DNA from 2 places in the Bifidobacterium sp. LH_417 genome. Region 1 is predicted to be linked to the other one. Evidence: riboswitches for the same ligand, from Rfam matches in the RefSeq annotation. Region 1 holds a riboswitch; the other holds the start of a gene.

The links. A riboswitch is a leader RNA that binds a small molecule or an ion and turns the genes downstream of it on or off. The one in region 1 is predicted to bind thiamine pyrophosphate.
Region 2: another riboswitch for thiamine pyrophosphate. It lies ahead of thiS (sulfur carrier protein ThiS); the one in region 1 lies ahead of thiM (hydroxyethylthiazole kinase).

The regions. Positions count from the first base shown of each region.
Region 1 is NZ_JBKEVI010000001.1:205,706-210,063, reverse strand. It holds gene AC1AYR_RS00785 (glycine--tRNA ligase) at 16-1,491, opposite strand; TPP riboswitch at 1,675-1,783, shown strand; gene thiM (hydroxyethylthiazole kinase) at 1,777-2,643, shown strand; gene thiC (phosphomethylpyrimidine synthase ThiC) at 2,761-4,358, shown strand, end outside.
Region 2 is NZ_JBKEVI010000004.1:46,371-50,728, forward strand. It holds gene argH (argininosuccinate lyase) at 1-1,217, shown strand, start outside; TPP riboswitch at 1,399-1,501, shown strand; gene thiS (sulfur carrier protein ThiS) at 1,690-1,884, shown strand; gene AC1AYR_RS04050 (thiazole synthase) at 2,047-2,916, shown strand; gene thiF (thiazole biosynthesis adenylyltransferase ThiF) at 2,995-3,804, shown strand; gene AC1AYR_RS04060 (rhodanese-like domain-containing protein) at 3,903-4,346, shown strand.

The DNA of each region.
Region 1 (4,358 bases):
CACCTGAATCGCCGGTCAGTACAGACCGCCGGCCTCGTTGATCTTCACGGAGTCGGGCCACGCCTCGCCGCCCATGGCGACGGGCTTCATCGGCACGCGGGTGCGCTTCTCGCCGATGCGGGCGGCCACGTAGTCGGCGACCTTGTCGAGCGCGACGCGTTCCTGGTTCATCGTGTCACGGTCGCGGATCGTCACGGCCTGGTCGTCAAGGGTGTCGAAGTCGACGGTGATGCACAGCGGGGTACCGATCTCGTCCTCGCGACGGTAGCGGCGGCCGATGGCGCCGGACTCGTCGTAGTCGATCATCCACTCGTTCTGACGCAGGTCGGCGGCCAGATCCTGGGCGACGGACTGCAGCTGCGGCTTCTTGCTCAGCGGCAGCACGGCGGCCTTGACCGGGGCGAGACGCGGGTCGAGGCGCAGGACGGTGCGCTTGTCGACGCCGCCCTTGGTGTTCGGGGCCTCGTCCACGTCGTAGGCGTCGACCAGGAAGCACATGAGGGAGCGGGTCAGGCCGGCGGCCGGCTCGATGACGTACGGGACGTACTTCTCGCCGGTGGCCTGGTTGAAGTAGCTCAGGTCCTCGCCGGAGTGCTTGGCGTGCGCGGAGAGGTCGAAGTCGGTGCGGTTGGCCACGCCCTCGAGCTCGCCCCAGTCGGAGCCCTGGAAGCCGAACTTGTACTCGATGTCGACGGTGCGCTTCGAGTAGTGGGCGAGCTTGTCCTTCGGGTGCTCGTAGTGGCGCAGGTTCTCCGGCTTGACGCCGAGGTCCAGGTACCACTGGGTGCGGGCGTCGATCCAGTACTGGTGCCAGTCCTCGTCGGTGCCGGGCTCGACGAAGAACTCCATCTCCATCTGTTCGAACTCGCGGGTGCGGAAGATGAAGTTGCCGGGCGTGATCTCGTTGCGGAAGGACTTGCCCATGTTGGCGATGCCGAACGGCGGCTTGGAGCGCGAGGAGGTCATCACGTTCTTGAAGTCGACGAAGATGCCCTGCGCGGTCTCCGGGCGCAGGTAGTGCAGGCTGTTCTCGTCCTCGACCGGGCCGAGGTGCGTGCGCAGCATCATGTTGAAGTCGCGAGGCTCGGTCCACTTGCCGCGGGTGCCGCAATCGGGGCAGACGATGTCGGCCATGCCGTTCTCCGGCAGCTTGTCGCCGTGCTTCTCGGCGTAGGACTCCTGCAGCTTGTCGGCGCGGTTGCGCTTGTGGCAGTTGAGGCACTCGACCAGCGGGTCGTTGAACACGGCGACGTGGCCGGAGGCGACCCACACCGGGGTCGGCAGGATGATGGAGGTGTCGACGCCGACGACGTCGGGACGGGTGACGACCATCGAACGCCACCACTCGCGCTTGATATTGTCCTTCAGCGCGACGCCGAGCGGGCCGTAGTCCCAAGCGGAACGGGTACCGCCGTAGATCTCGCCGGCGGGGAACACGAATCCGCGACGCTTCGCGAGGGACACGACTTCATCAAGTTTGGACTGAGCCACAATGCACCTTCTGGTTTGAACGGTTTGGGGTCTTACAACCTGTTCAGACTACCGGTATACGCCGACCGGCGGGGAGAAGCCGTCGTGGTTACCACGATGACCCGCGACACGCAAGAGGTTCGGCGTGCCCACGCGCGGATTCGTCACAGGTTGTCCATATTGGCGCATAGCGTCGAAACCGATAACGCAATGCAGGGGAACCCGTAGCCACTCGGCGGGTTGAGATGGGCACACGCCCGACCCTTTGAACCTGTTGGTTAAGACCAGCGTAGGGAGCAGTGAGATATGAGCGAACCATCGCAACCCATCGACGACGATACGCGCGACCGCATCCGGTTGGCCGCGCAGGCGGTGAGGGAACGCACGCCGATGGCGCAGTCGTTCACCAACTTCGTGACCATCAACCTCGTCGCCAACGCGCAGCTCGCCGCCGGCGGCGCCGCGGCGATGAGCTTCCTGCCGGACGATGTGATCGACACCGCGTCCATGTCCGGCGCCGACTACATCAACGTGGGCACGCTGCTGCCCTTCTACAAGGACGCCTTGCCGAAGATCGCCCGGGCCTTCCACAAGGCCGGCCACCAGTGGGTGCTCGACCCGGTTGCGGCCGGCATCGGCGCCACCCGCACCGAGATCCTGCGCGCCTTCCGCGCCGCCCCGCCGACCATCGTGCGCGGCAACGCCTCCGAGATCATCGCCCTGGCCTCGATGTGGGGCCTCTTCTCCCCCGACGACGCGACGCGCCCGGCGGGCGTCGAATCCGTCGACGAAGTCGAAGCCGCCATCGACCCGGCGAAGATCCTCGCCCGATTCCTCGCCGGGTCCGCGCCCGGCGGTGAGGCGGCCGTTGCCGTCTCCGGGGCAAGCGACCTCGTCACCGACGGACGACGCGTCTACCGTCTTCCCGGCGGCAGCCCGATGATGGCGAAGATCACCGGTGCCGGCTGCTCGCTCGGCGGCGTGACGGCCGTCTATCTCGCCGTCGCGGACCCGCTGACCGCCGCGCTCGCCGCGACCGCGCTGTACGACCGCGCCGGCGAAGCCGCCGACAAGGTCTCGAACGGCCCCGGATCATTCCAGGTCGCCTTCCTCGACGCCCTGTGGAACACGACTCCCGACCAGATCGCCGCCAGCGAAATCCTCGTCAACTAACTCCATCACCCCTTCCCGCCCGCCGGCGGGGCTCCCGGCTCATCCGGGTGGGGTGGTTCCCCATCGCCGCCATACGGCACTCGACACTTATCCACCAACCAATCAAAGGAACAAGAAATGAGCAACGAATACCCGTACGCGTCCATGCGCGACGCGTTCGACCTGTCCGCGTACTTCGTGGTCGGGCCGGACGACTGCAAGGGCCGACCGCTGACCGACGTGGTCGACCAGGCCCTGCACGGCGGCGCGACGTTCATCCAGCTGCGCGCCAAGGGCGCCGACGCCTCCGAACTGACCGAGATGGCCCGCGACGTGGCGCAGATCATCGAGGACGCCGGCAAGTCCGATTCGGTCGCGTTCGTCATCGACGACCGCGCGGACGTCGTCTGGCAGGCCCGCCGCAAGGGCATCAAGGTGGACGGCGTGCACATCGGCCAGACCGACATGGAACCGCGCGAAGCCCGCGCCCTGCTCGGCGACGAGGCGATCGTGGGCCTGTCCGCCGAAACCGAATCGCTGGTCCGTCTCATCAACGAGCTGCCCGACGGCTGCATCGACTACATCGGTGCCGGCCCGCTGCATGTCTCCTCCACCAAGCCCGAAGCCTCGGTAGGCGGCAACGACGGCTCCGGCAAGACTCTGGACGCGCGCCAGATCGACACGATCTGCGCCGCCAGCGAGTTCCCGGTCGTGGTCGGCGGCGGCGTGACCGCGGCCGACATGGCGATGCTCGCCGGCACGAAGGCCGCCGGCTGGTTCGCGGTCTCCGCCATCGCGGGCGCCGAGAACCCCGAAGCGGCCACCCGCGCGATGGTCGAAGGCTGGAAGGCTGTGCGCGGCGACAAGCGCCACGGCTACGCCCCGCGCATCGTGACCCATACGCCGGCCGCCGACACGCAGGCCGCCCAGGAGGGCGCCGCCAAGCCGGGTGCCGAGGCCTCCGAGAAGAAGTTCACGAACGCCAAGGAGGCGAAGGAGGCGCAGAAGCTCGCCAAGCAGCAGCGCGTCGACATCGCCGCCCGCGGCTCCAAGCAGCGCGACAAGGCCCACATCCGCAAGACCAAGCCCGTCCACTTCGACTACCAGTACGGCTCCTACGACCTCGAAGTGCCGTACACGGAGATCAAGCTCTCCGACACGCCCGGCGTCGGCCCGAACCCGCCGTTCATCGACTACAACACCGAAGGCCCGAAGTGCGATCCGAAGGAGGGCTTGAAGCCCCTGCGCCTCGACTGGATCCGCGACCGCGGCGACATCGAGGACTACGAGGGCCGCGCCCGCAACCTCCAGGACGACGGCAAGCGCGCCATCAAGCGCGGCCGCGCCACGAAGGAATGGCGTGGACGCACGCACAAGCCGATGCGCGCCAAGGACCACCCGGTCACCCAGATGTGGTACGCCCGCCACGGCATCATCACCCCGGAGATGCAGTACGTCGCGACCCGCGAGAACTGCGACGTGGAGCTCGTGCGCTCCGAGCTGGCCGCCGGCCGCGCCGTCATGCCGTGCAACATCAACCACCCGGAGGCCGAGCCGATGATCATCGGCTCCCGCTTCCTCACCAAGCTCAACGCGAACATGGGCAACTCGGCCGTCACCTCGTCCATCGACGAGGAGGTCGAGAAGCTCACGTGGGCCACCAAGTGGGGCGCCGACACCGTGATGGACCTGTCCACCGGCAACGACATCCACACCACCCGCGAGTGGATCCTCAG
Region 2 (4,358 bases), on a different contig from region 1:
ACGACGAGGACGAGGCCACCGCACTGGAACGCGGCCTCATCGACATCGCCGGCGACGAGCTCGGCGGCAAACTGCGCGCCGGACGCTCCCGCAACGACCAGATCGCCTGCCTCATCCGCATGTGGCTGCGCCGCCACGCGCGCGTCATCGCCAAGCTCCTCATCGAACTCGTGAATGCGCTCATCGCCCAGTCCGAGAAGGCCGGCCGCACCGTCATGCCCGGCCGCACCCACATGCAGCACGCCCAGCCCGTGCTGCTCGCCCACCAGCTCATGGCCCACGCGTGGCCGCTGCTGCGCGACATCGAACGCCTCATCGACTGGGACAAGCGCATCAACGCCTCCCCGTACGGCTCCGGTGCACTCGCCGGCAACACGCTCGGCCTCGACCCGGAGGCCGTCGCCCGCGAACTTGGCTTCTCCCGCGTGACCGACAACTCCATCGACGGCACCGCCGCGCGCGACCTCGTCGCCGAATTCGCGTTCGTCGCCGCCATGACCGGCGTCGACATCTCCCGCCTGAGCGAGGAGATCATCATCTGGAACACGCAGGAGTTCGCGTTCGTCAAGCTCGACGACGCCTACTCCACCGGCTCCTCGATCATGCCGCAGAAGAAGAACCCGGACATCGCCGAACTGGCGCGCGGCAAGTCCGGCCGTCTCATCGGCGACCTGACCGGCCTGCTCGCCACCCTGAAGGGCCTGCCCACCGCCTACGCGCGCGACCTGCAGGAGGACAAGGAAGCCGTGTTCGACCAGGTCGACACGCTCGAAGTGCTGCTGCCCGCGTTCACCGGCATGGTCCGCACCATGCGCTTCGACGCCGACCGTCTCGAAGCCGAGGCCCCCACCGGCTTCGCGCTCGCCACCGACATCGCCGAATGGCTCGTCAAGAACGGCGTGCCGTTCCGCCACGCGCACGAGCTTTCCGGCGCATGCGTCAAGCTCGCCGAAGGCCGCGGCCATGAGCTGTGGGACCTGACGGACGAGGACTTCGTCTCCACGTTCGCCGCGTTCCTGCCGGCCGACAAGGCCCCGGGTGTGCGCGAGGTGCTCTCCAGCCACGGCTCCGTCGACTCCCGCAACGGCAAGGGCGGCACAGCCTACGGCCGCGTGCGCGAGCAGATCGCCGACGCTAAGCGCGAGGTCGAGGAGCTCAAGGTCTTCGCCGACTCCACGTCCGACGGCCCCTCCTACAGGGCTCCTGGCACGTTCTGATCGTGTCGTCGCTCCCGCAGACGGGAGGCGGACCGCGTAGGCGGGACTGAGGGTGGTTCTGGGCCGGGCCCTGGCCACCCTCAGTCGTCTCCGACGACAGCTCCCGCCGGCGGGAGCGAAACGGAATCGGCCGCGATCCGATTCACGCATTCGGATGTCACCGTCGACATCTACACTGGGCTTCAGCACGAACGGGAGCCCGAAGGGCTGAGAGGAAGCGCGAGCTTCGACCGGGGAACTTGACGCGGGTCATGCCGCCGTAAGGAATCGTCTTCTTTCGCCAAGGCTTCTCGGGAACCCTGAAGCCGAAAGCACTCGTTCGCACCAGATAACCAAGCCGTGTGGCCGGGCATCCGCGCCGCATGGTCGCATGACCGGGTTCATGGATGGGCGCACCACTTAGGGTACGGTTCGTTCCGTGCGCCCTTTTTTAGTATCCGGACCGAACATCCGGAAGGGAGAACGAGGACTTATGCAGGTCAACGGAGAGCAGGTCACGCTCGACGCGCCCGTCAGCGTCGCCGACTACCTCGAGGCACACGGCTTCAGGGCCGGACGCGTCGCCATCGAACTCAACGGCGAGATCATCCCGCGCGACAAGCGCGGCGAGGCGATGCTCGACGACCAGAGCGTCATGGAGATCGTCCAGTTCGTCCAGGGCGGCTGAGCGGGCCGGACCACCCTCAGTCAGCTTCGCTGACAGCTCCCGCCAGCGGGAGCGGGGAAACGATGCCGCGGCTGAGCGGGCGGACCACCCTCAGTCTCACTTCGTTCGACAGCTCTCGCCAGCGGGAGCGGAAAGACTACCAACCCAAGGAAGGGAAAGAATATGAGCAACATCAATCCGGTCACCGAGGCGTCCGTCGAGGCGACGCCGCTGCCGCCGCAGCCGTCGGTCGTCAACCCGGTCGGCACCGCTGCGCCGATTCTGCCCGTCGAAGACAAGCCGTTGAACCTCGGCGGCCACGAGTTCCACTCGCGCTTCATCCTCGGCTCCGGCCGCTACGACCTGAACCTCATCAAGGCGACCGTCGAACATGCGGGCACCGAGATCGTCACGATGGCGCTGCGCCGCGCCACCACCACCGAGAACAGCGTGCTCGACTACATTCCCGAGGGCATCACGCTGCTGCCGAACACGTCCGGCGCGCGCAATGCCGAGGAGGCGGTGCGCATCGCCCGACTCGCACGCGAAGTGTGCCACACCGACTTCGTCAAGGTGGAGATCGAGCACGAGACCAAGTACCTTCTGCCGGACAATGCCGAGACCATCCGCGCCACCGAGATGCTGGCCAAGGAGGGCTTCGTCGTCATGCCGTACATGTTCCCCGACCCGATCGCCGCGCGCCAGCTCGAGGAGGCCGGCGCGGCCGCGGTCATGCCGCTCGGCTCGCTCATCGGCTCCAACATGGGCCTGAGGATGCGCGACTTCATCAAGATCATCATCGCCAACGCGAACGTGCCGGTCATCATCGACGCGGGCATCGGACGGCCCAGCCAGGCCGCCGACGCGATGGAGATGGGCGCCGACGCCGTCATGGCGTACACGGCCGTCGCCTCCGCCGGCAACATCCCGCTCATGGCCGAGGCGTTCAAGCACGCCATCGATGCGGGCCGCGCCGCCTACCTCGCCGGCCTCGGCAAGGTGACGGAAGGCCAGGCCGTGCCGTCCAGCCCGACCACGGGATATCTGCACTGAGACACCTGCTATTCGCCCCCCTCTGACGAGGGGGCCGTCGGCGGAGCCGACTGAGGGAGAGATCGGAGAAGAAGACATATGGCGTTCTCGGATGAACAGCTCGAACGGTATTCACGGCACCTGATCCTCAAGGGATTGGGCGTCAAGGGGCAGAAGCGGCTGCTGGAATCCAGCGTGCTCATCATCGGCGCGGGCGGGCTCGGCTCGCCGGCCGCGCTCTACCTAGCCGCCGCCGGCGTGGGACGTATCGGCCTCGTCGACGGCGACGTGGTCGACCTGAGCAACCTGCAGCGCCAGATCATCCACACCACCGCATCCGTCGGCGAGCCGAAGGTCGAATCCGCGGCGGCCGCGATCCGCGCGCTCAACCCGGACGTCGACGTCGTCACGCACCGCACGCTCCTCGACGCGCGAAACGTCGAGGACCTCATCGCCCCGTACGATCTCGTCATCGACGCGACCGACAACTTCTCCGCGAAGTTCCTCATCAACGACGCCTGCGTGCTCGCCGGTAAGCCGTTCATCCACGCCGGCGTCGTCGGATTCGCCGGACAGGTCATGGACGTCGTGCCGGGCGCGGGCCCCTGCTACCGCTGCATCTTCCGCGACATGCCCGCGGCCGGCGAGATTCCCACCTGCCGCGAGGCGGGCGTGCTCGGCGCGGTCGTCGGCGTGATCGGCAGCCTCGAGGCGACGGAGGCGGTCAAGCTGATCGCCGGCGTGGGTGAACCGCTTGTCGCGCGCATGCTCACCGTCGACGCGCTCACGATGAACATCCGCCGTGTGCCGTTGCCGAAGCGCGTGCCCGACTGCCCGGTGTGCGGCGATCACCCGACCATCACCGCGCTCGACCCGACGCGCTACATCCAGCCCGCCTGCGCCATCTGACGCCGCACGGCCAGACGGGGTACCAATCTCGGCTCTCTCGTCGAGGGGCTCCCGGCAAGGCCGGGTGGGGGAGAGACACCGACAAGAAGGGAACACCAATGCCCATCGCATGGCATGCCAACACCGTCGCCGCTGATACGACGGCCGAAACCGCTACGACCGGAACCGCTACGAACGCGACCGGAACCGCTACGAACGCGACCGAATCCGCTGAATCCGCCGAATCCGCGATTCGCCGCATCACACCGGCGGAATTCGCCGCGCTCGACAAGACGGACGTCACCCTGCTTGACCTGCGCGAGCCCGCCGACGTGGCTGCGCACCCGATCGAAGGCGCGATCAACGCGCCGCTCGACCCGCTCGCCAAGGTCCTCAAGACCGTGCCGAAGAACCGCACCGTCGTCGTCTTCTGCGCGGAAGGCTGGTGGAGCGAGGAGGTCGCCGAGATCCTCGCCGACCGCGGCTACGACGTGGCGAGTCTCGAAGGCGGGTTCCACGCCTACCGCGAGTATCTGAACGACCGACGGACGCCGACGGAATGACCGAATCGGCCG